Salinarimonas sp.: one gene and its partner. The protein of the gene in region 1 interacts with the protein of each later gene in a pairwise test. Links are inferred from orthologs where the notes say so. Each region holds a gene or a part of one and is shown on either strand. Other genes may lie near its edges. The genes, in order: uvrA and uvrB.

Region 1 (15,347 bases):
GGGACGGCGCCCGTCTTCGAGCTCTACGGCCTCACCCTCGAGCACAAGCACGTGCCGGAGGTGCAGGGCTATTCGCTGCTCGCCCGCCGGCCGATCTTCGTGCCGTCCGTCGGCAATTTCCGCCAGGGCATGCTGGTGTCCGTGCCGCTCCACCTCGACGCGCTGCCGGGATCGCCGAAGGCCTCCGACCTCGAGGCGGCGCTCGCCGCCTCTTACGGCGAGGGCGGGCTCGTGCGCGTCGTCCCGACCGCGGGCGAGAGCCGGATCGAGCCCGAGGCGCTCAACGGCACCGACGCCCTCGAACTGCGCGTCTACGCGAACGAGGGCATGCGCCACGCGCTGCTGGTCGCCCGCCTCGACAATCTCGGCAAGGGCGCGTCGGGCGCCGCGGTGCAGAACATCGGGCTGATGCTGGGCCTGGGGTGACGGGACCGGCGCAGGTGAGGGAGGAGGCTCGAAGAGCCGACGGGTGGGGAGCGTCCGCAACGACCGCGCCCGCCCCTCCGGGCCGCTGACGCGGCCCACCTCCCCTTCGGGGAGATGGCGGCGTCGCGCCCCCCTACACCCCACTCTCCTCCGCCGGCGGCACCGCCGCCCTCTGCTCCGCCCGCGACATCGGCTGGTGGGTGAAGCCCCGCAGCCCCGGCTGGATCTCGTTGACGTCGCGGGTGATCTCCACCGGCGAGGAGACGTAGGCCGTCATCAGCTCGGCCAGCGAGCGCAGCGCGTGCATGTGGATGCGCTCGTAGCCGTGGGAGGCGTCGATGCCGAAGGTGATCAGCGCGGTGCGCACGTCGTGGCCGGCGACGAGGGCGGCGGCGGAATCCGAGCGGTAGTAGCGGAAGACGTCCTTCTGGAAGCGGATGTCGTTGTCGCGGGCGAGGCGCACCAGCTTGCGGGTGAGGTGGAAGTCGAAGGGCCCGGTCTGGTCGGCCATGGCGATGGTGACGCCGAACTCGTCCGAGTTCTGGCCGGGCGCCGAGACGCCGTTGTCGACGGAGACGATGGCGGCGACGTCCTCGCCGAGCGCGGCGGAGGCGCCGACACCAACCTCCTCGGCGATGGTGAACAGCCAGAACGTGTCGACGTCGGGCTCGATCCCGGATTCGGTGAGCGCCTTGATGGCGGCGAGCATGGCGGCGACGCCGGCCTTGTCGTCGAGATGGCGCGAGACGATGAAGCCGTTCTCGAGGAATTCGGGCTGCGGGTCGATGGCGACGATGTCGCCGACGTCGATGCCGAGCTTGACGAGGTCGTGGCGGGCGCGGCTCATGGCGTCGACGCGCAGCTCGACATAGTCCCAGCCCACCGGCAGCTCGTCGACGCCCTCGTTGAAGGCGTGGCCGGAGGCCTTCAGCGGCAGGATGGTGCCGCGATAGGTGCCCTTCTCGGAGAAGATCGTGGCGCGCGCGCCCTCGGCGAAGCGCGCCGACCAATTGCCGATGGGCACGAGCTCGAGCCGGCCGTTGGCCTTCAGCTGCATGATCTGCGCGCCGAGCGTGTCGACGTGCCCGACCAGCGCACGCGCCGGCTTGTGGCGCTTGCCGGTGAGCTTGGTGCGCACCACGCCGCGGCGGGTGATGTCGTAGGACAGCCCGAGCCGCTCCAGCTCACGGCAGACGTGGCGGACGATCGAATCGGTGTAGCCGGTGGGAGAGGGAATGCCGAGGAGCTCGGCGAGCCTGTCCCTCAGGTACGCCGTGTCGATCGTCAGCCGGTGCATCAGTCTCGTCGCTCGTAGGAATGGGCCTGCCGCACGGCGGCCGGGATGGAGAGGGGGAAGAGCAGGTCCACGAACCGCTCCGCCGTCGGCTGCGGCTCGTGATTGGCGAGGCCGGGCCGCTCGTTCGCCTCGATGAAAGCGTAGGTCGGCTCGTAGGGCGAGGGAACCATGAAATCGATCCCGACCACGGGAATGTCGATGGCCCGCGCCGCCTTCACCGCCGCCTCGACCAGGCGGGGGTGGACGTGGGCGGTGACGTCGTGGATCGTGCCGCCCGTGTGCAGGTTCGCCGTGCGGCGCACGACCACCTCCTGCCCGTCGGGCGCGACGTCGTCGAGGGAGAAGCCCGCCTTGACGACGCAGCGCTCGGTCTCGCCGTCGAGGGGGATGCGGCTCTCGCCCCCCGTCGCCGCCATGCGCCGACGGCTCTGGCGCTCGATCAGCTCGCGGATCGTGCGCTCGCCGTCGCCGACGACGCGCGCGGGCCGGCGCACGGCGGCGGCGACCAGGCGGTAGTCGATGACGACGAGGCGCAGGTCCTCGCCCGCGACCTTCTGCTCGATCAGCACGCGCTCGCACTGCTCCTTGGCGACCTCGATCGCGGCGCGCAGGTCGTCCATGGTCTCGACGCCCACCGCGACGCCCCTGCCCTGCTCGCCCCGCGCGGGCTTGACGACGACGGCGCCGTGCGTCCGCAGGAACTCCGCGAGGGCGGCCTCGTCGCCGCCGGCCTCGATCTGCTCGGGTACGACGACGCCGGCGCGCGCGACGATGCGGCGGGTCACCGCCTTGTCGTCGCAGATCGAGACCGCGACGCCGGTGGTGAGCTCGCAGAGCGCCTCGCGGCAATGCACCGAGCGCCCGCCGTAGGTGAGGCGGAAGAAGCCGCCCTCGGCGTCCGTCACCTCGACGTCGATGCCGCGGCGGCGCGCCTCGTTGGTGATGATGCGGGCGTAGGGGTTGAGGGTCTCCTCCGGGCCGGGGCCGGCGAAGAGCTTCTCGTTGATCGGGTTCTTGCGCTTCAAGGTGAACACGTGCAGGCGCTCGAAGCCGAGCTTCTCGTAGAGCGCGATGGCGTGCTCGTTGTCGTGCATGACCGAGAGGTCCATGAACGCCGCCCCGCGCGCCTTGAACAGCTCGGCCAGCTCGCGCACCAGCGCCTCGCCGACGCCGGGCGCCGTGGCCTGCGGGTCGACGGCGAGGCACCAGAGCGAGGAGCCCCTCTCCGGATCGTTGAAGGCGCGGGCGTGATCGACGCCCGTCACCGTGCCGACGATGGCGCCGGACGCGTCGTCCTCGGCGACGAGGTGGATGATCGCCCGCGAATCCCGCCGCGCCCAGAAGAATTCCGGCGGCACCGGCACCATGCTGCGCCCGGCATAGATGCGGTTCACCGCGTCGGCGTCCGCGCGGGAGTCGAGCCGGCGCACGGTGAAGCCGTGATAGGGCCGCTCGCTCTTCTCGTAGGAGGCGAGGTCGAGCCGGTAGGTGTGGGACGGGTCGAGGAAGATCTCCTGCGGCGCGGCGGCGAGCGCCACGTGCGGGTCGCGCACGTAGACGGCGATGTCGCGCCGGTCGGGCCGCTCGCCGCGCATGGCCTCGGCGAGCTCGGTCACGTCGTCGAAGGTCTGGCCGAAGAGCAGCCGGCCCCAGCCGCAATCGATCGCGGCGTTGGGGCGCGCGAGCACGGCGGCGGGGTCGACGCGGGCGGGATCGGCGTCGGTGCGGTTCAGGTCGGTCATGGTCTGCCCCCGGTTTCCGTCACGGGTGTGCGATTCGGATCGGCCGCGCTTTACAGGCCGTGGCTCTGCAGCCAGGTCTCGAGCAGCGCCACCTGCCACAGCTCCGAGCCGCGCAGCGGCGTGATCGCCGAGCGGGGGTCGTCGAAGAGCCGCTGCAGGTAGGCCTCCGAGAACAGGCCGCGCTCGCGCGCCTTCTGCGAGGTGAGGGTGTCGCGCACCATGTCGAGCGTCGGTCCCTCGATGTATTTCAGCGCCGGCACGGGGAAATACCCCTTCGGCCGATCGATGACGTCGGCCGGGATGACCTTGCGCGCGGCCTCCTTGAGCACGCCCTTGCCGCCGTGCGCCAGCTTGTGGCGGGACGGGATGCGCGCGGCGAGCTCGGCGAGCTCGTAGTCGAGGAACGGCACGCGGGCCTCGAGGCCCCAGGCCATGGTCATGTTGTCGACGCGCTTCACCGGATCGTCCACCAGCATGATGGTGGAATCGAGACGCAGCGCCTTGTCGACCGGGTCGGTCGCGCCGGCTTGCGCGAAATGCGCCTCGACGAAGGCGCGCGCCTCGTCCTTGTCCACCCGCCAGCCCGGGGCGAGATGCTCGTTCAGCCGGGCGTGCGAGCGGTCGAAGAAGGCCTCGGCGTAGTCGCCGACGGGGTCGTTGGAGCCCGCCACCTTCGGGTACCAATGGTAGCCGGCGAAGACCTCGTCCGCCCCCTGGCCGGACTGCACGACCTTGACGTGCTTCGCCACCTCGCGCGACAGCAGATAGAAACCGACATTGTCGTAGGAGACCATCGGCTCGGACATGGCCCGGATCGTCGCCGGGAGCGCGTCCAGCATGTCGGTGGAGGGGATGAAGATCTTGGTGTGGTCGGTGTCGTAGTGCTTCGCGATGAGGTCGGAATAGACGAACTCGTCGCCCTTCTCGCCGTTCGCCTCCTCGAAGCCGATGGAATAGGTGCGCAGGCCCGACTGGCCGGCCTCGGCGAGGAGGCCGACGATCAGGCTCGAATCGACGCCGCCGGAGAGGAGCACGCCCACCGGCACGTCCGCCACCATGCGGCGGGCGACCGCCTTGCGCAGCTCGTCGAGCGTGAGGTCGCGCCACTCCTCGAAGGAGCGCTCCTCGTCCTCGGCCGTGCGGGTGAAGTCGAGCGCCCAGAAGCGCCGCTCGGTGGAGGCGCCGTCGGCCTCGATGACGCGGATCGTCGCCGGCGGGAGCTTGCGCACGCCCTTGATCATGGTCCACGGCGCCGGGACGACGGCGTGGAAGGACATGTAGAATTGCAGCGCCACCGGATCGACCGAGCGGTCCACGCTCTCGTCGGCGGCGAGGATCGCCGGCAGCGAGGAGGCGAAGACGAGGCCGTTCGCCGTCTTGGCGAGATAGAGCGGCTTGATGCCGAAGCGGTCGCGCGCGAGCACCACGCGGCCGCTCTCGCGCTCGTGGATCGCGAAGGCGAACATGCCGTTGAAGCGCTGGACGCAGTCCGGGCCCCAGGCGTGGTAGGCCTTGAGGATCACCTCGGTGTCGCCGGTGGAGAAGAAGCGATAGCCCTTCCCCTCGAGCTCGCGACGCAGCTCCGGATAGTTGTAGATGCAGCCGTTGAAGGCGATGGTGAGGCCGAGCTCGGAATCGACCATCGGCTGCTCGGCCTTGTTCGACAGGTCGATGATCTTCAGCCGGCGATGGCCGAAGGCCACGCGGCCGCGGGCGACCACCCCCTCCGAATCGGGCCCGCGGGGCGCCATCGCATCCGTCATCCGGGTGATGGCGTCGGCCGAAGCCGGGCTGCCGTCGAAGCTGAGCGCGCCGCAAATTCCGCACATGTCGTGGTTTCGCTTTCTCTTGGCCCCCGCCGGCAGCGGGCGCGGTATCTCTCCGGGTTCGTTTGAGATCGAATGTTTACAGCTCGAACGTTTTGATGTCAAATGATCTCCGGAGGTTTTCGCATGACGAACGACGAACGGCTGCGCTTCGTTCCCGCCGGCGCGGCGGCGCCCCCAGCCCCGCTCGCGGGGCTCGCCGAGGCGGATCCCACGGCCGCCGACATCGAGGCGCTGATGAAGGCGATCCGCGTGATCGCGCAGGCCATCGACACGCGCTCCAAGGCGGTCTCGCGGGTCTCGGGACTGACCATCCCGCAAATCGTGGTGATGCAGGCCGTGCGCGCCCGCGGCGAGGTGACGACGAGCCTGCTCTCGCGCCATTGCGATCTCTCGGCCGGCACCGTGGTCTCGATCCTCGACAAGCTCGAGGAGCGCGGTTTCGTCGAGCGCTATCGCAATGCCGCCGATCGGCGGATCGTGCACACGCGCCTCACGCCGGCCGGCGCGGCGGCGCTGGTCGAGGCCCCTCCCCTGCTGCCGCCCGCGGCCCTGGGCGACCTCGCACGCCTGCCGGCGGCCGAGCGCCGGGCGCTGGTCGCGGCCTTCCAGGCGGTCGCCGGCATGCTGAGGGGCGAGGCGGCGGAGCCGGCGGCGTAAGGAAGGGCCGCGCGCGTTCCCGCCCGCGGCCCTCGCGTCTCGGGTGTCCCCCCGAACGATCACATGCCGGGCATCAGCACGCCGTCGATGACGTGGACGACGCCGTTCGAGGCGTCGATGTCGGCCTGGGCGACGGTCACCGTGTTGCCCTGCTGGTCGGTGAGCGTGACCTCGCCGCCCTCGACGCTGGCGGTGAGGGTCTCGCCGCCGGCGGTCTCGATCTCGGCCTGGCCGCCGCCGGCCTCGATCTGGCTCGTGAGGTCGCTCGCCATCACCTCGCCGGCGACGACGTGGTACATCAGCACGCCGCGCAGCTGCTCCTGGTCGGCGAGGAGATTGTCGAGCGCGCCCTCGGGCAGCGCCTCGAAGGCGGCGTTGGTCGGCGCGAAGACCGTGTAGGGCCCTTCGCCGGAGAGCGTGTCGACCAGCTCGGCCTCCTGCACGGCGGTGACGAGGGTCGAGAGGTCGTCGTTGCCCGACGCCAGCTCGACGATCGACTGCTCCTGGGCGAGGGCCGGGGCCGCGGCGAGGGACACGGCGAAGGCCGCGGCGGCGCCGCGGGCGAGAATCGTGTGCATGAAGCTCTCCTTGGTGAATTGGGCTTTTCCTCATGCCCCCCGGCGCGCTCTACAACGCGCGAGTTCGGCTTCGGGTCCGCGTGAACGGCCGGAGAAAATCGGGCGCAGGTCCTGGCCGAAGGCGGATGCGCCGACTTGCGATCGTATCGGTTTTGTTCTAGCCAGGAGGCGGCCCGCCCGAGGGTGCGGCGTCGCGTGCGCGATTCGCAGGGCCGCCGAGCGGCCGGGGCGATGGCGGGCGCGCGTCGGCGCACTATATCGACGCGGTCCGCGGGCGTGCTCTGCGTCCCGAGCCCGCCCCCGTCCGTCTTCCTTTCGACGAGCCTCATCCGCATGTCCGATCTCGACGATCTGTTCGACCGCGCCCGCGCCGGCGATCCCACCGCCCGCGTGATCTCCGTCCGCGGGGCGCGCGAGCACAATCTCAAGAACGTCGACCTGATGATCCCGCGCGACAAGCTCGTCGTGCTCACGGGGCTGTCGGGCTCGGGCAAGTCCTCGCTCGCCTTCGACACGATCTACGCCGAGGGCCAGCGGCGCTACGTCGAGAGCCTCTCGGCCTATGCGCGCCAGTTCCTCGAGATGATGCAGAAGCCGGACGTCGACCAGATCGACGGGCTCTCCCCGGCCATCTCCATCGAGCAGAAGACCACCTCGAAGAACCCGCGCTCGACGGTGGGCACGGTCACCGAGATCTACGACTACATGCGCCTGCTCTGGGCGCGCGTCGGCGTGCCCTACTCGCCCGCCACGGGGCTGCCGATCGAGAGCCAGACCGTCTCGCAGATGGTCGACCGGGTGCTGGCGCTGCCGGAGAAGACGCGGCTCTACCTGCTCGCGCCGGTGATCCGCGGGCGCAAGGGCGAGTACCGCAAGGAGCTCGCCGAGTGGCAGAAGAAGGGCTTCCAGCGCGTGAAGATCGACGGGGCCTATTACGAGATCCCCGACGCGCCGGCCCTCGACAAGAAGTTCAAGCACGACATCGACGTGGTGGTGGACCGGCTCGTGGTGCGCGAGGACATCGGCGCGCGGCTCTCCGAGAGCCTCGAGACCGCGCTCGAGCTCGCCGACGGAATCGCCGTGATCGAATGGGCCGACGAGAAGGACGAGAGCGGCGCGCCCAAGCGCATGACCTTCTCGCAGAAATTCGCCTGCCCGGTCTCCGGCTTCACCATCCCCGAGATCGAGCCGCGGCTGTTCTCGTTCAACAACCCCTTCGGCGCCTGCCCGACCTGCGACGGCATCGGCCACGAGATGCGCATCGACCCGGACCTGATCGTGCCGGACGAGAGCGCCACCCTGAAGCGCGGGGCGATCGCGCCCTGGGCGAAGTCGACCTCGCCCTATTACGGCCAGACGCTGGACGCGCTGGCCAAGCACTACGGCTTCAAGACCAGCGTCGCCTGGCGCGACCTGCCGTCGAGGGCGCGGGAGGTGATCCTCTACGGTTCGGGCGGCGAGGCCGTGCGCATGGCCTACGACGACGGCTTGCGCGCCTACGAGGTGAAGAAGCCCTTCGAGGGCGTGATCCCCAACCTCGAGCGGCGCTACAAGGAGACCGAGAGCGACTGGGCGCGCGAGGAGATCTCGCGTTACATGTCCGAGACGCCCTGCGCCGCCTGCGGCGGCAAGCGGCTCAAGCCCGAGGCGCTCGCGGTGAAGATCGCCGCCTGCGACATCGGCGACGTGAAGCGGCTCTCGGTGAAGGAGGCGCACGGCTGGTTCGAGGCGCTGCCGGCGCGGCTCAACGAGAAGCAGACGGAGATCGCCGGGCGGATCCTCAAGGAGATCCGCGAGCGGCTGACCTTCCTCAACGACGTGGGGCTCGAGTACCTGACCCTCTCGCGCGCCTCGGGCACGCTGTCCGGCGGCGAGAGCCAGCGCATCCGCCTCGCCTCGCAGATCGGCTCCGGCCTCACAGGCGTGCTCTACGTGCTCGACGAGCCCTCCATCGGCCTGCACCAGCGCGACAACGAGCGGCTGCTCGGCACGCTCAAGCGGCTGCGCGACCTCGGCAACACGGTGATCGTGGTCGAGCACGACGAGGACGCCATCCTGCAGGCGGACTACGTCGTCGACGTCGGGCCGGGCGCCGGCATCCACGGCGGCCAGATCATCGCCAAGGGCACGCCCGCGCAGGTGATGGCGAGCCCCGCCTCGCTCACCGGCAAGTACCTCACCGGCGAGATGGCGGTGAAGACGCCGAAGATGCGCCGCAAGGGCCAGAAGAGCCGGGCGCTGAAGGTCGTCGGCGCACGGGGCAACAACCTCAAGAACGTCGACGTCGAGATTCCGCTCGGTACCTTCACCTGCGTCACCGGCGTCTCCGGCGGCGGCAAGTCGACGCTCGTCGTCGACACGCTCTACAAGTCCGTGGCGCGCAAGCTCAACGGCGCCATGGAGCATCCCGCCCCGCACGACCGGCTGGAGGGGCTCGAGCATCTCGACAAGGTCATCGACATCGACCAGTCGCCCATCGGCCGCACCCCGCGCTCGAACCCCGCGACCTATACGGGCGCCTTCACGCCCATCCGCGAGTGGTTCGCGCAATTGCCGGACGCCAAGGCCCGCGGCTACCTTCCCGGCCGCTTCTCCTTCAACGTCCGCGGCGGGCGCTGCGAGGCCTGCCAGGGCGACGGCGTCATCAAGATCGAGATGCACTTCCTGCCGGACGTCTACGTCACCTGCGACGTCTGCAAGGGCAAGCGCTACGATCGCGAGACGCTGGAGGTGAAGTATCGCGGCAAGTCCATCGCCGACGTGCTCGACATGACGGTCGAGGAGGCGCGCGACCTGTTCAAGGCGGTGCCCTCGATCCGCGAGAAGATGGAGACGCTCGCGCGCGTCGGGCTCGGCTACGTCAAGGTCGGCCAGCAGGCGACCACGCTGTCCGGCGGCGAGGCGCAGCGGGTGAAGCTCTCCAAGGAGCTCTCCAAGCGCGCCACCGGCCGCACGCTCTACATCCTCGACGAGCCGACCACGGGCCTGCATTTCCACGACGTGGCGAAGCTGCTCGAGGTGCTGCACGAGCTCGCCGACCAGGGCAACACCGTCGTCGTCATCGAGCACAATCTCGAGGTCATCAAGACCGCCGACTGGGTGATCGACCTCGGCCCCGAGGGCGGCGACGGTGGCGGCACCATCGTCGCCGAGGGCACGCCGGAAGAGATCGCCGCCGCGAAGGCCAGCCATACGGGCCGGTTCCTGGCGGAGGTGCTGGCGCGCCGGCCGATGAAGACGGTCGGCGTGACCGAGGACGCGGCCGGGACGGCGGGCAAGACGCCGACGAAGACGCCGACGAAGGCGGTGGGGAAGAAGGCAGGAGCCGGGGAGAAGAAACCCGCCGCGGAGAAGAAGCCGGCGCGCAAGCGCGCGACGCGTCAGGCGGCGGAATGACACGCCGCCCGGCCCCTCCCCGCAGGGGAGGGAGGAGGCCGAAGGCCGACGGGTGGGGAGGGCCGGGCGCGCGCCCTCCCCTCCGGGCTGCCGATGCGGCCCACCCCTCTGCGGGGCGATGCCGGCGCCCGACATATGTTCCCATTCCAGGAATCTTCCCGCCAAGCTCCGAACTCCTTCGAAGCTCAGGCGTTGTCTCCCCAACACGGAAGGAGGCACGACCATGCTGGACCAGGCGCGGTTCTCTTTGGGCGACAAGGTGCGGCTCGTCGCGGACGAGCGGCAGATGATCCGCATCCACCCCAACCAGATGGCCCTCACCTACGAGGTGATCCGCATCGTCCCCGGCGAGCGCGACGGCGAGGCGATCTACCACATCAAGAGCGAGCGCGAGCCCCACATGCGCGCCGTCGACGAGAGCCGCCTCGCGGAGGCGTGAGGCGGGCCGCCGAGGCGGCCGGAACGGACGGGGACCTCCGCACCGGGGGTCCCTTTTTCATGGGCGCCTTCGCGCGCCGGCATCCGCGCGCCGATGCGCTGGCCGGCTTGCATTTCCCGAACACGAAGGAGCCCGCCGCCGTGTCGACAGGCGCGCAAGCGCGCGTATGATCCCTCTCGAGGAAACACGAGGGAGCAACGCCGCCATGCCCGCAGACCGCCGCATCACGCCCAGCCAGCTGCGCTCGCGGCTGTGGTTCGACAATCCCGAGAACCCCGGCATGACGGCGCTCTATCTCGAGCGCTACCTGAACTACGGCCTCACCGGCGAGGAGCTGCGCTCGGGCAAGCCGATCATCGGCATCGCGCAGACCGGCTCGGATCTCGCGCCCTGCAACCGTCACCACCTCGAGCTCGCCAAGCGCGTGCGCGACGGCATCACGGCGGCGGGCGGGCTGGCGCTCGAGTTCCCCTGCCACCCGATCCAGGAGACCGGCAAGCGCCCCACCGCCGCGCTCGACCGCAACCTCGCCTACCTCTCCCTCGTCGAGGTGCTCTACGGCTACCCGCTCGACGGCGTGGTGCTGCTCACCGGCTGCGACAAGACCACGCCCGCCTGCCTGATGGCGGCGGCGACCGTCGACATCCCGGCGATCGCGCTCAACGTCGGCCCGATGCTCAACGGCTGGATGGACGGGGCGCGCACGGGCTCGGGCACCGTCATCTGGGCCGCGCGCGAGCGGCACGCGGCGGGGGAGATCGACTTCCAGCAATTCATGGACATCGTCGGCTCCTCCGCGCCCTCGAACGGCCATTGCAACACGATGGGCACGGCCTCGACCATGAACGCGCTCGCCGAGGCGCTCGGCATGTCGCTGCCCGGCCAGGCGGCGATCCCGGCGCCCTATCGCGAGCGCGGGCAGATCAGCTACGAGACGGGCAAGCGCATCGTCGAGATGGTGTGGGAAGACCTGAAGCCCTCCGACATCCTCACCCGCGAGGCCTTCGAGAACGCGATCGTCGCCTGCTCCGCCATCGGCGGCTCGACCAACGCGCCGATCCATGTCAACGCCATCGCCAAGCACGTGGGCGTGCCGCTCGATTGCGACGACTGGGAGAGGGTCGGCTTCGAGATCCCGCTCCTCGTCGACATGCAGCCGGCCGGGCGCTTCCTCGGCGAGGAATATTTCCGGGCCGGCGGCCTGCCCGCCGTCCTGGCCGAGCTGATCGACGTCGGCAAGATCCACGAGGGCGCGATCACCGCCAACGGCCATACGATCGGCGAGAATTGCCGCGGCAAGCATTCCTGGGACCGCGAGACGATCCGCCCCTACGAGCGGCCGATGCGCGAGAAGGCGGGCTTCCTCCATCTCAAGGGCACGCTGTTCGAGAGCGCCATCATGAAGACGAGCGTGATCTCGAAGGAATTCGCGCAGCGCTATCTCGAGAGCCCCGACGACCCGCTTGCCTTCGAGGGCCGCGCCGTCGTGTTCGACGGGCCGGAGGACTACCACGCCCGCATCGACGACCCGGCGCTCGGCATCGACGAGGACGCGATCCTGATCATGCGCGGGGCGGGGCCGATCGGCTATCCCGGCGCGGCGGAGGTGGTGAACATGCAGCCGCCGGGCGAGCTGATCCGCCGCGGCGTGCGGGCGCTCCCCTGCATCGGCGACGGGCGCCAGTCCGGCACCTCGGCCTCGCCCTCGATCCTCAACGCCTCCCCCGAGGCGGCGGCGGGCGGCGGGCTCGCCCTGCTGCAGACGGGCGATCGCATCCGCATCGACCTCAACGAGCGCTCGGCCGACATCCTGCTCCCGCCCGAGGAGCTGGAGCGCCGCCGCGCCGATCTCGCGGCGAAGGGCGGCTTCCCCCACCCGGCGAGCCAGACGCCCTGGCAGGAGATCCAGCGCGCCATGGTCGACCAGCTGTCGGACGGCATGACGCTGAAGCCCGCGGTGAAGTACCAGCGCATCGCCTCGACGTTCGGGGTGCCGCGGGACAATCATTGAGGGGTGGGCGGGGCCGGCGCGGAGCCGCGAAAATATCCACGCCGGCCATCTTGGAAACGCCCCATTTCCCCCTTATCTGAACAGCATCGAGTTTTCGGCCGGACGACTTGGCCAGGAGCGCTTCACGGCGCGGCTGACGACCCCTCTACCAAGACATCGATATCCCATGGGCGGGCGCCAGTCGCGCACGCCCGAGCCTACCAGCATGCCTTGAAAGGAATCGTCATGCAGACCGGCACCGTGAAGTGGTTCAACACGACCAAGGGCTACGGCTTCATTCAGCCCGACGAGGGCGGAAACGACGTGTTCGTCCACATCTCCGCCGTCGAGCGCGCGGGCCTGCGCGGCCTCAACGAGGGCCAGAAGGTCTCCTACGAGATCGTCGCCGACCGCCGCACCGGCAAGTCCTCGGCGGACAAGCTCGCCGTCGCGTAATCCGCGCCGCGAGAGCCAACGAGACGCGAGAGCGCCGGCCGAAAGGCCGGCGCTTTTCGTTTCGGGCCGCGCTCACGGCCCCCATAGCGCGGGCCGCATCCACGGCCCGGGCGGGGTGAGCCGGCCGGGCGGCGGCGCCGGCCCGTCGCCGAGCGACGCCCCCTGCCAGGCCGCGCGCCACGCCTCGGGAAGATCGTAGGGCGGCGCGATCGCGGTCTCGGGCGTAAATCCGAAGCGGCCGTAATAGCCGGGATCGCCGAGCACCAGCACGCGCCGCACGCCCGCCTCCTCGAGGCGGCGGAAGCCTTCCCGAACCAGCGCCGAGCCGATCCCGCCGCGCTGGGCCTCCGGCGCCGCGCAGAGCGGCGCGAGCAGCGCCAGCGGCGCCGCGCGCCCGTCCACCCCGCAGCGGCTGAAGGCGACGTGCCCCAGGATCGGCGCCCGCGTTCCCTCCGGTTGCCCGCCCCCTCGCTCGTCGGCGGTCGCGACGAGCGAGAGCACCACGTCGCCGAGCCCCGACAGGGCCTTCACGATCGGAAAAAGGTCCTCCTCCGGGAACGCGGCCGCATAGAGCCGCGCGAGCGCCGGCTCGTCGGCGGGGCTCGCGGCGCGGATGGAGGCGGGACTGGCGGGCATGCGACGGCTTCCTCGGGACGTGGGTCGACCGAGAGCATGTCTCGGCTCGCGCCGAGCGTCCAGGGGCCGCGGCCGCCGGAGGCGGCCCTCCCCTCACGGCATGCGCCGCTTCGTGGCGATCATGTCGAGCGCCTGCGCGCCCGAGACGGGCTCGCCCACGGGCCAGGCGTCCCAGCGCGCTTCGTAGGCGAGCGCCTCGCCGAGCAGGCGCTTGTACTCGCGCCGCGAGACCTCGCTCGCGCCGAACTGCGCGAGGTGCTCCGTCACGAATTGCGTGTCGAGCAGCATGTAGCCGCCGCGCTTGAGGCGGGCCACGAGGTGGACGAGCGCCACCTTCGAGGCGTCGCGGGCGCGGTGGAACATGCTCTCGCCGAAGAAGGCGGCGCCGAGGCTCACCCCGTAGAGCCCGCCGACGAGCGCGTTCCCGTCCCAGACCTCCACCGTGTGGCAATAGCCGAGGTCGAACAGGTCGCCGTAGATGCGCCGGATGCGGGAATTGATCCAGGTCTTCTCCCGGTCCGGCCCCGGCGCGGCGCAGCCGTCGATGACGCCCTCGAAATCGGTGTCGACCCGCACCTCGAACACGTCCGCCCGCACCGTGCGGACGAGGCGCTTGTTCACGTGGAAGCCGTCGAGCGGGATGATCCCGCGCTCGCGCGGCTCCACCCAGTAGATGCCGGGATCCTCCGCGCTCTCCGCCATGGGAAAGATGCCCGCGGCGTAGGCGCGCAGGACGATCTCCGGCGTGATCTGGACGATGCCGCTGTGCATCAGGGTCCCGTGGGCGCGCCGGGGGTCACGGGCTTTCGTCCAGCCCCCCGGTCTTGAGAAAGTGCTCCAGCCAATGGATGTCGTACAGGCCGTTCTGGATATCTTGGTTCCGAACGAGCGTCCTGAAAAGGGGGAGCGTCGTGTCGACGCCGTCGACGACGAACTCGTCGAGGGCGCGGCGAAGGCGCATCAGGCACTCGTTGCGCGTGCGGCCGTGCACGATCAGCTTGCCGACGAGCGAATCGTAGTGCGGCGGGATGCGATAGCCCTGGTAGGCGGCGGAATCGACGCGCACGCCGAGCCCGCCCGGCGGGTGGAAATAGGTGATGGTGCCGGGCGAGGGCCGGAAGGTCGCGGGATGCTCGGCGTTGATGCGGCACTCCACCGCGTGGCCCTCGATCCGCACGTCCTCCTGGCGGACCGTGAGCGGGTTGCCGGCGGCGATGCGGATCTGCTCGTTCACGAGATCGATCCCGGTGATCATCTCGGTCACGGGATGCTCCACCTGGATACGGGTGTTCATCTCGATGAAGTAGAATTCCCCGTTCTCGTACAGGAATTCCACCGTGCCGGCGCCGGCGTAGTGCAGCTCCTGCATTGCCTTGGCGACGATCCCGCCGATGCGGGCGCGCTCCTCGGCGTTGAGCGCCGGCGAGGGGCCCTCCTCCCAGACCTTCTGGTGGCGGCGTTGCAGCGAGCAGTCGCGCTCGCCGAGGTGGATCGCGTTGCCGCGCCCGTCGCCGAGGACCTGGATCTCGATGTGGCGGGGCTTCTCGAGGTACTTCTCGATATAGACCGCGTCGTCGCCGAAGGCGGCCTTGGCCTCGGTGCGGGCGGTGACGAAGGCGTGGACGAGCTCGCCCTCGTCGCGCGCGACCTTCATGCCGCGCCCGCCGCCGCCGGCGGCGGCCTTGATCAAGACGGGATAGCCGATCTCCGCCGCCACGCGGCGCGCGCTGTCCTCGTCGTCGACGCCGCCCTCGGAGCCGGGCACGCAGGGGATGCCGAGGCGCTTGGCGGTGCGCTTCGCCTCGATCTTGTCGCCCATGATGCGGATGTGCTCGGGCTTGGGCCCGATGAAGGCGATCTTGTGGTCCGCCAGCACCTCCGCGAAGCGGGCGTTCTCCGAC
Region 2 (14,961 bases), 1.8 Mb from region 1 along the record:
GCTCGGGCGCGCTGGAGGGCCTCACGGACGCCCTGTGCGAGAAAGCGTGGGCGCTGTTCCAGGAGGTCGAGGCCGAAGGCGGGATCGTCGAGAGCCTGCGCACGGGCGCCCTGCAGGAGCGCGTCCGCGCGACCCGCGCCGCGCGGGACGCCGCCCTCGCCAAGCGCAAGGACGCCATCACCGGCGTCTCGGAATTCCCGTTCCTCGACGAGAAGCCGGTGGCGGTGGCGATGGCGGTGGACGACGCGCCACATCCCGCCCCGCCCTCGTCGGAGGCCGACGCGAACGCCAGGCCCGTCGCGGCCTTCGCCGACCTCGTCGCCGCCGCGGCCGACGGCGCGGGCCTCGCCCGGCTCATGGCCGCGCCGGCCGGCGTCGCGCCCGTGACGCTCGCGCCGCTGCCGCGCCGGCGCGACGCCGAGCCCTACGAGCGCCTGCGCGACCGGTCCGACGCGCTCCTCGCCGCCCACGGCAAGCGCCCGGCGGTTTTCCTCGCCAATATCGGCCCGCTCGCCGCCTTCAACGCCCGCGCCACCTTCGCCAAGAACGCCTTCGAGGCGGGCGGCATCGCCGCGCTCGGCAACGACGGCTTCCCGGACCACGCCGCCATGGCGGACGCCTTCGCCGAGTCCGACGCGACCATCGCCTGCCTGTGCTCGTCGGACGCGCTCTACGAGACCGAGGCCGTCGCGGCGGCCCAGGCGATGAAGGCCGCCGGCTGCACCCGTCTCTACCTCGCCGGCCGCCCGGGCGCGGACGAGGAGGCCTGGCGCAAAGCGGGCGTCGACGCGTTCGTCTCCATCGGCGTCGACCTGCTCGGGCTGCTCGAGGACGCGCTCGCCCATGCCGAGGAGGCCGCCCGTGCTTGATATCGCGAGCCGGTGCGCTCATCCTCCAAGCATGACGCCACCCGCTGTCATCCCGGATTGCGAAGCAAGTCCGGGACCCATATCCGCCGACGATCGTGGAGCGGCGTGCAACGCCGCGTCCCGCGACGCGAACGCCTGCGTTACGGGCGCGGGACGCGCGCGCTTCGCGCACGCTGAACAGTCGCCGGAGGTTCCGGGTCCCGGGCTGCCTTCGGCCCCCGGGATGACAGGGGGGAGTGTCATCCCGGATTGCGACACGCCGCGGCGCGACACGCTTGCGGCGGCGTTCGTGGACGCGCGCGCTTGCGCGCACGCTGAACACACCCCCGAGGATCTGGGCCCCGGGCCCGCTTCGCGACCCGGGGTGACAGCACGTGTAGAGGCCTGCCAATGAGCGCCAATCTCGGAAGCACCCTGCCCGACTTCACCAGCGTTCCCTTCGCCCGCGCCGCGCGCGGCGAGGCCGCGGCCGGCGCCGAGGCCGGCGCGCCCTGGGAGACGCCGGAAGGCATCCCGGTGAAGGGCGCCTACAGCGCAGAGGACCGCGCGGGGCTCGGCTTCGTCGACACGACGCCGGGGATCGCGCCCTATCTGCGCGGACCCTACCCGACCATGTACGTCACCCAGCCGTGGACCGTGCGCCAGTACGCCGGCTTCTCGACGGCGGAGGATTCGAACGCCTTCTACCGGCGCAATCTCGCGGCCGGGCAGAAGGGGCTCTCGGTGGCCTTCGACCTCGCCACCCACCGCGGCTACGATTCCGACCATCCGCGGGTGGCCGGCGACGTCGGCATGGCGGGCGTCGCGATCGATTCCATCTACGACATGCGCACTCTGTTCTCCGGCATCCCGCTCGACCAGATGAGCGTGTCGATGACCATGAACGGCGCGGTGCTCCCGGTGATGGCGCTCTACATCGTCGCCGCCGAGGAGCAGGGCGTGCCGGCCGACAAGCTCGCCGGCACGATCCAGAACGACATCCTCAAGGAGTTCATGGTTCGCAACACCTACATCTACCCGCCCTCGGCGAGCATGCGGATCATCTCGGACATCTTCGCCTTCACCTCGCAGAAGATGCCGAAGTTCAACTCCATCTCGATCTCCGGCTACCACATGCAGGAGGCCGGGGCGACGCAGGATCTCGAGCTCGCCTACACGCTCGCCGACGGCGTCGAGTACATCCGCGCCGGTCTCGCGGCGGGGCTGACGATCGACCAGTTCGCCCCGCGCCTGTCGTTCTTCTGGGCGATCGGGATGAACTTCTTCATGGAGGTGGCGAAGCTGCGCGCGGCGCGCCTGATCTGGGCGAAGCTCGTCAAGCAGTTCGAGCCGCAGAACGCGAAGTCCCTCGCGCTGCGCACGCATTCGCAGACCTCCGGCTGGTCGCTCACCGCGCAGGACGTGTTCAACAACGTCACGCGCACCTGCATCGAGGCCATGGCGGCGACGCAGGGGCACACCCAGTCGCTCCACACCAACGCGCTCGACGAGGCCTTGGCGCTGCCCACCGACTTCTCCGCGCGCATCGCCCGCAACACGCAGCTCTTCCTCCAGCAGGAGAGCGGCACGACCCGTGTCATCGACCCCTGGGGCGGCTCGCATTTCGTCGAGCGGCTGACCGCCGAGCTGGCGAAGACCGCGATGGCGCATATCGAGGAGGTCGAGGCGCTCGGCGGCATGGCCAAGGCCATCGAGGCCGGCGTGCCCAAGCTGAAGATCGAGGAGGCGGCGGCGCGCACCCAGGCGCGGATCGACAGCGGCAACCAGGCGGTCATCGGCGTCAACATGTTCAAGCCGCTCGACGAGCGCCCGGTCGAGGTGCTCAAGGTCGACAACGCCAATGTCCGCACGCTTCAGCTGGACAAGCTCGCGCGTCTGCGCGCCGAGCGCGACCAGGGCGCCGTCGACGCCGCCTGCGCGGCGCTGACCAAGGCGGCGGAGACCGGCGAGGGCAATCTCCTGGCGCTCGCCGTCGAGGCCGGGCGGGCGAAGGCCACCGTCGGCGAGATCTCGGCGGCGCTGGAGAGCGTCTGGGGCCGCCATCGCGCCGAGATCCGCTCGATCTCGGGAGTCTACAAGCGGGAGGTCGGAGCCATGTCGCCGGCAGTCGAGCGCGTGCGCAAGCTGGTCGAGGCCTTCGAGGAGGAAGACGGGCGGCGCCCGCGCATCCTCGTCGCCAAGATGGGCCAGGACGGCCATGATCGCGGCCAGAAGGTGATCGCCTCCGCCTTCGCCGATCTCGGCTTCGACGTCGACATCGGTCCGCTCTTCGCCACCCCGGAGGAGGCGGCGCGTCAGGCGATCGAGAACGACGTCCACATCGTCGGCGTGTCGTCGCTGGCGGCGGGGCATCTGACGCTGGTGCCCGAGCTGAAGAAGGCTCTGGAGGCCTACGATCGCGGGGACGTGATGATCGTGGTCGGCGGCGTGATCCCGCCCGACGACGTGCCCACGCTCCTCGAGATGGGCGCCTCCGCGGTGTTCCCGCCCGGCACCGTGATCGCGGACGCGGCCGAGAAGCTCGTCTTCGAGCTCAACCGGCGGCTCGGATACGAACCGCGCCAAGCGGCGGAGTGACGGAACGGAGTCGGCCGCGCGGGCTTTTCCTCCCATCCGCCGCCGCCTCTGGACAGGACCCCCGCCTCGCTCCCATATAACGGGGACCGCCGAAAGGAGCATCATGGCCGGCATCTCACTTTCCGTCGAAGGCGACAAGATTCAGCTGTCGTTTCAGAAGGACGACCAATCGACCGCGATCGTGATGGATGCGGGCGCGGCGCGGACGCTCGCCTCGGCCCTGACCCAGTTGCTCGACGTGATGGACGACGCCCTCGACGAGGACGAGCTCGAGGAGGCCTTCACCGACGAGGAGCTCACCGAGGAGCTCGCCCGCCAGCTGGCGGAAGAGGAGGAGGGCGGCGACGGCGAGGGCGTCGAGACGATCGAGGGGGAGGTCGTCGACGTGACGTCCCCGACGATCGACATCGGCCTGGACCAGGACGGGCACGCCGTCGTCTCGCTACGCGCGGGACGGTTGCCGCCGATCATGCTGCGCCTCCAGGACGAGGAAGCGCGCCACATCTCCCAATCGCTCAGCGAGATCCTCAGCGCACCGCGCGACGCGCGCCTGAGCCAAGGCGGGCATTGAGAGCGCGCAGGCGGGTTCGCCGACGCGGCTAGCCCGCCCGCGCGATCCGCACCCGGATGTCGTGGAACGCCGCGCCACCGTAGGGCGCCACCGGATCGGCGCCGGTCAGCGTGTTGATGCCCCGCCCGTCCGGATGGGCCGCGTTCGGCCAGATGCCCTCCGCGATCAGCACGCCCCGGCGCACGCCCGCGAACAGCCGCGCCGCGAGCCGGACGCGCCCGCGGGCGTTCTCCAGCGCGACCTCGTCCCCGTCCGCGATCCCGTGCGCGGCGGCGTCCTCCGGGTGGATCAGCACGCTCGGCCGCGCCTCCTTCTCCCGCGAGGTCGGCGTCTCCGTGAACGTCGAGTTGAGGAAGTGCCGCGCCGGGCTGGTCGCGAGCCGGAAGGGATGGTCCGGCGTCGCGTCTTCCGTCACCGCCCAATGGTCCGGCAGGGACGGCATGTCGGCCCATGGGCCCATGGCTCCGGCCGTCGGCGCCGGGACCTTCGTCCAGTCCGGCCGGAAGCGGAACCGGCCGTCCGGCCAGGCGAAGCCGTTCAGGTAGTGCGCCTCCTCGAACGGCGGTTGCGCGTCGCGGAAGCGATCCGCCTCCAAGGCCGCGAGGGAGCCCCAGCCGGAGACGGAGAGCGTCTCGTCGATGATCTCCCGCGGCGTCATCCGAAAGCCGCGATGCTCCGCGCCGAGCCGTTCGGCGAGCGCCGCGATCACCTCGTGGTTGGAGCGGCATTCGCCCGGGGGATCGACCAGCTTCGGGCCGATCTGGATGTGCTGGTGCCCGCCGCCCTGGTAGAGGTCGTCGTGCTCCATGAACATGGTCGCCGGCAGGACCACGTCGGCATAGGCCGCGGTCTCCGTGACGAACTGCTCGTGCACGACGGTGAACAGGTCCTCGCGCGCGAAGCCGGCCTTCACCAGCTCCTGCTCCGGCGCCACCGAGACGGGGTTCGAGTTCTGGATGAACAGAGCCGTCACCGGCGGGCCGTGGCGCAGCGCCTCGGCGTCGCCGAGGAGCACGCGACCGATCTGCGACTGGTCGAGCATGCGCACCGTCGGGTCGCGCAGGTCGTGGCCTTCGATCAGCGACTTGTTCCAGTGGAAGATCGCGCCGTTGTTGTGGAAGGCGCCGCCGCCTTCGTGCTGCCACGCGCCGGTCACCGCCGCGATGCACGACGCCGCGTGCATGTTCGCCGTGCCGTTGCGCTGGCGCGAGAAGCCGTAGCCGAGCCGGAAGTAGGTGCGCCGGCGCTCGCCCACGAGCCGGGCGAAGGCCTCGATCTCCGCGGCGGGAATGCCGGTGATGGCCTCGGCCCAGGCGGGGGTTCGCGTCTCGAGATGCGCGGCGAGCTCGTCCGGGCAGTCGGTGTAGCGGCGCAGGTAGTCCCAGTCGGCGAGCCCGTCGCGGAACAGCACGTGCATCGTCGCGCAGGCCAGCGCCCCGTCGGTGCCGGGACGCAGCAGCAGCTTGACGTCCGCCTGCTTCATCGTGGCGTTGTCGTAGACGTCGACGACGACGATCTTCGCGCCGCGCTCCTTGCGGGCGCGGATGGCGTGGGTCATCACGTTGACCTGCGTGTGCACCGCGTTGGTGCCCCAGATCACCACGCAGTCGGACTTGGCCATCTCGCGCGGGTCCGGCCCCGCGAGCTTGCCCGTTCCGGCGATGTAGCCGGTCCAGGCCATGTTCGTGCAGAAGGTCGCGAACATGCCGGAATAGCGCTTGGCGTGCCGCAGCCGGTTGATGCCGTCGCGCATGACGAGGCCCATCGTGCCGGCATAGTAGTAGGGCCACACCGTCTGCGGCCCGTGCGCCGCCTCGGCGGCGAGGAAGCGCCCGGCGATCAGGTCCAGCGCCTCGTCCCAGCTCGCCCGCCGGAAGGCGCCCTCCCCCTTCGCGCCGGTGCGGATCAGCGGATGCGTCAGCCGGTCGGGATGGTGGATGCGCTCGGCGTAGCGCGCGACCTTCGCGCAGATCACGCCGGCCGTGTAGCTCTGGGTCGGGTCGCCGTGCACGCGCCCGATGGAGCGCCCCTCGATCACCTCCACCTCGAGCGCGCAGGTCGAGGGGCAATCGTGCGGGCAGACGGACGAGCGGCGGGCGATGCGGGGCGGTGCGTTCATGGGGTGGAGTTGTGCCAGAACGCGGGGGCCGTGGGAAGCGGGGACGCGCGGGATGGAACGCCGCGAGAGCTGCGACGCCTGTCATCCCCTGCGCGCCTGCGGCGCTGTTTCCCCGCTCACCGCAGCGGCGCGAGCAGCGTCGCCTTGGCGCGGCGCAGCCATTTCGGCGGGCGCTCGGGGTCGAGCAGGTCGTTCTCGGCGAGGATCTCCTCCACCGGGCTGACCGGATCGGGCTCGTAGGGCTCGAGCGCCCGGCCCGGCTTGCGCAGGCTCTCGATGCCGCGCACCAGCCCGTGCTCGGCGAGGGCGGCGTGCGCCTCCTGCGGCGAGCAGGCGAGGTGCTCGGCCAGCAGGTCGGCCCGCACCTCGCGGATGCGCTCGCGGATGCGCGCCTCGTCCGGCGCCCCCGCCACCGCCTCGACGGCGACGTCGCACTCCGTGTCGAAGCCCATGGAGCGGTTGTTCAGGTTCGACGAGCCGATGCGGATCAGCCGGTCGTCGACGATCAGGATCTTGGCGTGGACGTAGATGTCCTCGCGCTCCTGCGTAACCGGCGTGTAGATGCGGAAGCGGTCGTGCCGGTCGGCGTCGCGCACGAGCTTGAGGAGCCGCGCCCGCGCCGAATCCATGGTCGCCGCCTCCAGGAAGCCGTCCGCGGAGAGCGGGTTGACGATCACGATCTCCGGCCCGTCGCGGTCGCGCAGGCGCGCGGCGATGGCCTCCGCCACCGTGCGGGAGGCGAAATACTGGCTCTCGCAATAGATCGTCTCGCGCGCCTCGCGGATGCAGGCGAGCAGCAGGCTCTCCACCTCGAACACGCGGGGGTAGTTGCCGAACAGGGGCGCGGTGCGGGCGATGCCGACGTCGACGTCGACGAAGGTCGGCGCCACCGAGGACGGCCAGAGCGGCGCGCGCGGCGGCGGGGGCTCGAGATCCTCGCCCGCGCCGAGCTTCCAGCGCTCGCGGGCGTGGTCGCCGAGCGCCTTCGCCGCGTCGCCGTCGAGCGCCATGGTGGCGTCGTGCCAGGGACCGTAGGGCTGGCCGCCGGGGCGGCGGCGGCGATCGTCGTGGTCGCCGTGGGCGCGCGTGTCCCAGCGGTCCGCGGTCATGTCGATGCCGCCGCAGAAGGCGAAGACGTCGTCGATGACCACGATCTTCTGGTGGTGCGCGGCGCCGGGGGGATGCGCGCCGTCGAGGTGGAAGCGCACGTTCTTGTCGGTGGTCCAGTCCAGGATCATCAGCGGCGTCGAGCCGCGACCGAGCGCCTGGATCATGCCGAGGTCCCACTTGAGAACGTTGATCTGCATGTCCGGCCGCCGCTTGGCGATCCAGCGCAGGAAGTCGCCGAGCCCGTTCGGCCCCTCGAGCGTCGACCCCTCCGGCTCGAGCAGGATGCGCAGGTCGAAATCCCAGCCGATCAGCATGATCGAATGCTCGGCGGCGAGCATCGCCTCCTTGGCGGCCTTGAAATAATGCTGCGCGTCGACGATCAAGCCGGCGCGATCGGCATGGGCGATGCGCCAGCAGGTCTCGCCAGGGCGCAGAATCCGGTCGGGCGCGGCCCCGTCGGGCTCGCGAGCGGCGTGCGTCGGCATGAATCTCCTCCCCCGGCGGCGCGGCCGGTGCTGCGGGAGAACCGGGAGCGTGGGGACGCGGTTCCGTTCCCGCGGGTCGTTCGGTGAAGGCCTCGTCCCCACCTTTCCCCCGGGCGCGACTCCGCCCATATTCCCCCCATGGCTCGCACCCCGAAAAAATCCCCGGCGAAATCCCCGTCCGCCCCCACCTCCGATTCCGGCGCCCCCGCGCGCAAGGGCGCGCGGCCGAAGGCGCAGAAGCCGGAGCTGAAGCCGCTCGACGAGCACCTGGCCGAGCTGCTCAACCCGGCGCTGAGCAAGAAGAAGGGCGAGACCGGCGTCACCGGCTTCGCCGAGGCGCCGCAGCGCGGCTTCGAGACCGGCTTCGTGGGCGAGCTCGACCCCGATCTCGCGCCCCCCGCCGCCCGCGATCTCGCCGAGCCCGCGGACTCCCCCGCCCGCAAGGGGGGCCGCCCGAGGAAGCCCTCCGCGCTGCCCCCGCCGGAGGATCTCGCCGGCGGCGGCGTCTCCGCCACGGTGAAGGCGCTGGAGGACCTGCTCACCTCCGGCAACCCGCTGTTCAAGGACGGCAAGCTCTGGACGCCGCACCGCCCGTCACGGCCCGACAAGTCGGAGGGCGGCCGTGCCTTCGTGATGCGGTCGGAGTACAAGCCGGCGGGCGACCAGCCCACCGCCATCGCCGAATTGTGCAAGGGCGTGGAGGAGCACGAGCGCGACCAGGTGCTGCTCGGCGTCACCGGCTCGGGCAAGACCTTCACCATGGCGAAGGTGATCGAGGAGACCCAGCGCCCCGCCCTCATCCTGGCGCCGAACAAGACGCTGGCCGCGCAGCTCTACGGCGAGTTCAAGTCGTTCTTCCCCGAGAACGCGGTGGAATACTTCGTCTCCTACTACGACTATTACCAGCCGGAGGCCTACGTCCCGCGCTCGGACACCTATATCGAGAAGGAATCGTCCATCAACGAGCAGATCGACCGCATGCGCCACTCGGCCACGCGGGCGCTGCTCGAGCGCGACGACGTGATCATCGTCGCCTCCGTCTCGTGCATCTACGGCATCGGCTCGGTGGAGACCTACACCGCCATGTCGTTCTCCCTGAAGCAGGGCGAGCGCATCGAGCAGCGCCAGCTCATCGCCGACCTCGTCGCGCTGCAATACAAGCGCATCCAGTCCGACTTCACCCGCGGCACCTTCCGGGTGCGCGGCGACGTCATCGAGCTCTTCCCGGCCCACCTGGAGGACCGCGGCTGGCGCATCGGGCTGTTCGGCGACGAGATCGAGACCATCCAGGAATTCGACCCGCTCACCGGGCAGAAGACCGCCGAGCTCGAGTTCGTCAAGGTCTACGCCAACTCGCACTACGTCACCCCGCGCCCCACCCTCCAGCAGGCGATCAAGGGCATCAAGGAGGAGCTCAAGCAGCGCCTCGCCGAGCTCAACAAGATGGGCCGGCTGCTCGAGGCGCAGCGGCTGGAGCAGCGCACCACCTTCGACCTCGAGATGATCGAGGCCACCGGCGCCTGCAACGGCATCGAGAACTATTCGCGCTACCTCACCGGCCGCCGCCCCGGCGAGCCGCCGCCGACCCTGTTCGAGTACCTGCCCGACAACGCGCTCGTCTTCACCGACGAGAGCCACGTCACCGTGCCGCAGATCGGCGGCATGTATCGCGGCGACTTCCGGCGCAAGGCGACGCTGGCCGAGTACGGCTTCCGCCTGCCCTCCTGCATGGACAACCGCCCGCTGCGCTTCGAGGAATGGGACGCCATGCGCCCGCAATCGGTGCACGTCTCCGCCACCCCCGGCGGGTGGGAGATGGACCGCACCGGCGGGATCTTCGTCGAGCAGGTCATCCGCCCCACCGGCCTCGTCGACCCCGTGGTCGAGGTCCGCCCCGCCAAGAGCCAGGTCGACGACCTGCTCGGCGAGGTGAAGGACATGGCGCGCCGCGGCTACCGCACGCTGGCCACCGTCCTCACCAAGCGCATGGCGGAGGATCTCACCGAGTACCTGCACGAGAACGGCGTGCGGGTGCGCTACATGCATTCCGACATCGACACGCTGGAGCGCATCGAGATCATCCGCGACCTGCGGCTGGGCGCCTTCGACGTGCTGGTGGGCATCAACCTGCTGCGCGAGGGCCTCGACATCCCCGAATGCGCGCTCGTCGCCATCCTGGACGCGGACAAGGAGGGCTTCCTGCGCTCCGAGACCTCGCTGATCCAGACCATCGGCCGCGCCGCCCGCAACGTCGACGGCCGCTGCCTCTTGTACGCCGACACGATCACCGGCTCCATGCAGCGCGCCATGGCCGAGACCGAGCGCCGCCGCGAGAAGCAGCTCGCCTACAATGCCGAGCACGGCATCACCCCGGAGAGCGTCAAGCGCGCCATCGGCGACATCCTGGAGAGCGTCTACGAGCGCGACCACGTGCGGGTCGACACGGGCCTGGCCGAGGCCGGCGCGACCGTCGGGCACAATCTCAAGGCCATCATGGCCGACCTCGAGAAGCGCATGCGCGAGGCGGCCGCCAACCTGGAATTCGAGGAGGCCGCCCGGCTGCGCGACGAGTTGAAGAGGTTGCAGGAAACGGAGCTGCTGGTCGGCGACGACCCGATGGCGCGGCAGGGGGACATCGAGGCGGGCGCCGGACGCTACGGCGCCGGGGACGCGCGCGGCGGGCGGCCGAAGGGCGGGACGCGGGTGGCGAAGCCGGTTCCGGGGGAGATGGGGCCGGGGACGGACCGGGAGCGGCCCTTGGGGGCGGGCGCCGTGGCGCCGCGGCCGGCGGGGCGGAGCATGGAGGGGCGGCCGGGGCAGGCGCCGAAGTATAGGGGGAGGAAGGGGAAGAGGGGGTGAGGGGGGGGGAGACGAACTATGCTAGCTTCACTACCGGATGTGCCCGGGAGTACGGAGTACCTGGGTGAAGTGAAACCATCACACGATCGTCAACCTTTATTCTTGTGGTGCCATATACACTTTCGACATGAAAGAAAACGTCTTCACCACTGTCCGAGAGGGCAAAATATTGGGTTCCATACTGTATTCTAACTACTTTTGCCGTTTTTCTCTCAAGATTGATTGCGTGCATCTCTTCAAGGCGCGTGATGATATCTGCCAGACTGGGCCTCTCCTCAATTGAGCTTTTAAGACAAGACACAATAAGATCTTGCAAATCTTTTGAGGCCTCTGCGTAGTGTTGATTTGCTGTCATGAACTTGGGCCACGGCTCAAGCTTGCCAGATGCAACGCGCACGGCTGCGAGCATACCTTGGCCAAAGGGATAAGACTTTGCTAATATTCGGAACATCAATGCTGCAAGGGACCATATGTCCGCCTCTGGCCCGGGGTGCTCTCCAGGTTGTCTGAACATCATCTCAGGCGCCATATACGGCAGGGCGCCCTTAACAGTGCCAGCGGTCGATTTGGTCAACTCTCCGCCTTGCTCATCGAAGAATTGTTGCGCGAGTGTAGCGATACCGAAATCGGTGATCTTGACTGTTGACAAGTTCGGATCAGCAGAGACAAGCACATTAGACGGTTTTAGGTCTCTGTGCACAACCCCGGCCTCGTGCGAGGCCCGCAAACCACGAGCGAGTTTCGAAAATATCTTCATTCCTAGATACGGATCCACGAACTGAAACTGCGATAAAGTTGCCGTTTCAAGATCTGCTCCTTCGACAAGCTCCTCAATCAAAAATGGACCATCATCCTGCTCAAAGTAGTCAAGTGTTTTGGCTACGTTATGGTGGTTCACCTTGGCGGCAAGGATCGCACTAGACCGGAAACGCTTCGCCTTTTCGCCAGGCAGCGGAGTTTTTAAAGCAACGTTCTTATCAAGTAGCTGGTCCTTAGCCAGGAAAACACTCTGCATGCCCCCTTGGCCGATATGCTTGACGACCCGGTACCGTCCAGAAAGCACACTGCCGATCATATCTGCACCTGCGGGCTATTGGTCTCAAAAGTTGTGAAAGTACGCGGAGAGTTGCTTCCTTCAAACGAAATCACGCAGGCCGGTATCATTCTTGATCCAGGAACTGCAGGGCGATTGTTCAGCATGACACGGCCCATCACGCTCTTCACCGTGAATTCTTTCCCGTCATACTCTATTGATAGCTTACACTCCTTTGTCGACAAAGTAAGCGCTCGCTTATCTTTATTGATTTCGTGGACCTTGCCACCAAGCAAGATACGGCCTCGATGCCGGTTATGAAGCAGCTTCTGCTCAAAAAAAAGCTGAACCTCTTCACTCGAAGGTCGCCGGTTCGGGACGGGTGCAAGACACTTTGAGATGAGGAGTGCTAGATCGTGTTGGAAAGCTGAAGAATTATCAGATATCGCCCTTAAGATCTCTTCGGGCGTCGATCCCCGCTTTACAGGAGGAATCGCGATGTTGAATATCTTTAACAACGTCACGCCGAAAGCATAAATATCAACCGATGAGCTAAAACTTATCGTCTGCTCTCCGAAAAGTTCTGGAGCCATGAATTCTGAGGTCCCGATTACTGACCTAGTCTTACTATCCACGCCTACGCTCCGTGAAAGTCCGAAATCAAGAATCTTCACGGTGCCCTCACTGGAAACGCGGATATTCTGCGGTTTGATATCTCGATGAACTACGTTAGCAGAATGAATATGCGTTAATCCACATGCAATTTGCCAAGCAGCATGAAGCTGCTCGGCTTCGCTCTTCAATACAAGGCCTTCTAAGTCGACACCTTCGATCTTCTCAAGGATCAACCCGTTCTCATCTTCTCCTTGATATTCATATGAAACTATATCCAAAAGCTGCACTACGTGAGGTGAGCGGACCGCCAGAAGCGCCTTCTGTTCATCTAGGAGGCGTCTAAAGTCGCCAACACGCTTCACGCGCTTGAGCATTACATACCGATCGAGGTGCCTATCTAGGCACTCGTGTACTTCTGACATTCCGCCCCAAGCCGCGTTGCCGGTCGGCTCATACCTATTCGCGATCAATATCATCGTGGCTCCCAGTAATTTGCTCAACCTCAATGCGCAACTGGTCTCGACCCGCTGACTGGCTGGTGTCGCGCTTCTTCCGGCGTGACGAGCGCCCAGGTCTGGTCGGTCGCCCCTTCGGCTTCAACCGCTCATCCGGAGTTTGATCGCCCTCCCTGCCTCTTCTATCGGAGATAGGCCGATTCGCAACACGCGCTTCATCGATCATGATAGTCAGTTTATCAGTCACGCTCCAAATTTCAATGATGGGTAGGTCTCGGGCGACGAGTTCCGGTTGAATCTCCTTGGGCCGCAACGCCACAATGGATCCGTTGTCGTGTCCCCCGAACCACCTCGCGAGAGCAACGAGCCGCTCCGCGGCAGCCTTGGGTTCGGGAGCCTTTCGAATCATTTCCGTTAATAGGTGCTGATCTAGATAATGAATTCCATCTGATGTTATGTATATTGTTGCTATGTCAGGATCGAGTCGCCCAATATGTGGAACAAGCCCCTCGCCGATACCAACATACTGAATGAGCCCGCGGTTCGGCCTTGAGAACAATTCTTCAAAGGTATCATCCTTTGTCTCACGAGCTAAATGGAAGAGATTTTGTTCTTTGGTTGAGTAGACACGGCTATCACCAACATTGACCACGTAAGTCGCATTTTCCGAAACAATTATAGCTGATAAAGTTGCACCACCTTTTCCCTTTGCGAACTCGAACACTCGCTCGTTGGCGAAATTCACTGCTTGGAACAAGGCCTCTTCGAAAGGGCCCTGATGTCGGCGAAGCGAGTGAAACAAGGCGGCTAGTGTCATTGCCGCACACTCCGAACCGTTGACCATTCCCCCCATGCCGTCGCTAAGGGCGGCACAAACGAAACTCTCTCCGGGCGGCCGGGCGCAGGACATCACGGCCACACGATCCTGGTTCTCGGATCGCTCAACGCCGACGTCCGTCGCCAAGAAAATCCCTAGCGGCTGCACGATGCGACTTGCTCGGTCTCGGACTGCCTCGAACAGCCAATCCCTGAGATAAAGAAGGTTCTTTTCGCTCACCTGTACTCCTCAGCCTCCCGAGCAATGCGCACCAAGCGGCGATGCCACCGTGAGAACGGGTAGTGCACCGACGCACGCTCCACAAGCACGTTATCAGAGGACTGGGCGAGTCGGGGAGGCTCGTAGTCGAAGTCAGCGCTCCCGGAATCGCACTCCCACCCCACCCCCGTTGGCGTCGATGAACACCACCCCCGCGTCCTCGAAGGCGCGGCGCAGCGTCGTGGCGGTCATGTTGAGCCCGCCGACCGGGCCCGCCTCGGCCTCGAGGCGCTTGATCGTGGGGAGCGAGACCCCTGATTCCTCGGCGAGCTTCTGCTGGGTCCAGCGCAGGAGGCCGCGGGCGGCGCGGACCTGCTCGGAGGTGATGCGGGGCGGATTGCCGGCCATCGGCGCACTTTCTAGATCGCTTCGATACTTTTGGTATTGACGAGGGCGGTCCGCCCGTATGATACTAATGGCATCAAGAGATCCCCGCCACCCCCGTGCGCGCCATCGCGCGCGCCAGACCCGCTCGCCCCGAAGGAGCCCGTCATGGTCCCCTCCCCGATCCCGGCCGCCCCCGCGGCCGCGAGCCCGTTCGCGCGGCCCGACCACCCCCACGCAGACTGCCCCCTCCGAGCCCTCGCCCGCGAGGCCGACGCGATGATCGCCCGCAAGCACCTCTGCGACGGCCGGGCGATCGACGCGCCCACCCCGGACGAGCGACAGGCGGCGCATGCGGAGATGGACCGGCTCGGGCGGGCGCTCGACCGCCTCGCCACGCGGGCGGCGTATCTCTCGGTCGGCTCGCGGGAGGGGGCGCTGCTCGCGCTCGTGCTGGCCGCGGGCGAGGCGGAGATGGTCGCTGTCGCCGACGAGGCCCCGGGCCCGGCGCTCGAGCGGCTCGTGCGCCACCTCTGGACCATCCGCCGCGTTCTGGAGCGCGACGCCGCCCTGCCGGAGCCGGTGGCGGAATACTGGATGCCGCGGCGGCTGGCGCCGTCCGCACTTTGCATGAACACGGATTCGTGAACGCTGCGTGACCGCACCCGCCGCGGCGGCGCGCCGCGTGCGGTCGGGGGAACACGAAGGAGGAAAATGCGTCCAGGCGCGCATGCCGGCGACGAACACCCCCGTTCGCTCCTCACATCCGCCTCGTTACTTGCACAGACGCAAGAAAGACCGTGCGAAGCGGGGCCGTGCGTTTTCCGCGGAACGAGCGAAGTAAGGGG

The links.
Region 2: the proteins of uvrA (region 1) and uvrB interact in binary tests that used the Escherichia coli proteins (3 or more experiments, as listed by UniProt). The link is inferred for Salinarimonas sp. from one-to-one orthologs.

Annotation. Positions count from the first base shown.
Region 1 is NZ_CP157794.1:3,517,703-3,533,049, forward strand. The notes cover bases 6,509-10,125. They hold uvrA (excinuclease ABC subunit UvrA), read left to right. Parts: upstream 6,509-6,862; coding sequence 6,863-9,925; downstream 9,926-10,125. Other genes in these bases: ABL310_RS16235 (fasciclin domain-containing protein), read right to left, coding at 6,509-6,529. Outside these bases: argC (N-acetyl-gamma-glutamyl-phosphate reductase), read left to right, coding at 1-426; ABL310_RS16215 (osmoprotectant NAGGN system M42 family peptidase), read right to left, coding at 560-1,723; ngg (N-acetylglutaminylglutamine synthetase), read right to left, coding at 1,723-3,465; ABL310_RS16225 (N-acetylglutaminylglutamine amidotransferase), read right to left, coding at 3,516-5,294; ABL310_RS16230 (MarR family transcriptional regulator), read left to right, coding at 5,418-5,951; more of ABL310_RS16235, read right to left, coding at 6,011-6,508; ABL310_RS16245 (hypothetical protein), read left to right, coding at 10,149-10,364; ABL310_RS16250 (IlvD/Edd family dehydratase), read left to right, coding at 10,570-12,375; ABL310_RS16255 (cold-shock protein), read left to right, coding at 12,601-12,810; ABL310_RS16260 (GNAT family N-acetyltransferase), read right to left, coding at 12,883-13,446; aat (leucyl/phenylalanyl-tRNA--protein transferase), read right to left, coding at 13,540-14,217; accC (acetyl-CoA carboxylase biotin carboxylase subunit), read right to left, coding at 14,243-15,347. UniProt on the Escherichia coli protein: The UvrABC repair system catalyzes the recognition and processing of DNA lesions. UvrA is an ATPase and a DNA-binding protein. A damage recognition complex composed of 2 UvrA and 2 UvrB subunits scans DNA for abnormalities.
Region 2 is NZ_CP157794.1:1,676,153-1,691,113, reverse strand. What follows is about bases 7,560-10,790. They hold uvrB (excinuclease ABC subunit UvrB), read left to right. Parts: upstream 7,560-7,869; coding sequence 7,870-10,590; downstream 10,591-10,790. Other genes in these bases: ABL310_RS07805 (serine/threonine-protein kinase), read right to left, coding at 10,607-10,790; ABL310_RS07815 (phospholipase D-like domain-containing protein), read right to left, coding at 7,560-7,731. Also shown: ABL310_RS07835 (methylmalonyl-CoA mutase family protein), read left to right, coding at 1-869; scpA (methylmalonyl-CoA mutase), read left to right, coding at 1,260-3,446; ABL310_RS07825 (hypothetical protein), read left to right, coding at 3,550-4,017; ABL310_RS07820 (molybdopterin oxidoreductase family protein), read right to left, coding at 4,046-6,136; more of ABL310_RS07815, read right to left, coding at 6,253-7,559; more of ABL310_RS07805, read right to left, coding at 10,791-11,665; ABL310_RS07800 (serine/threonine-protein kinase), read right to left, coding at 11,662-12,660; ABL310_RS07795 (protein phosphatase 2C domain-containing protein), read right to left, coding at 12,695-13,750; ABL310_RS07790 (helix-turn-helix transcriptional regulator), read right to left, coding at 13,883-14,137; ABL310_RS07785 (hypothetical protein), read left to right, coding at 14,282-14,761. UniProt on the Escherichia coli protein: The UvrABC repair system catalyzes the recognition and processing of DNA lesions. A damage recognition complex composed of 2 UvrA and 2 UvrB subunits scans DNA for abnormalities.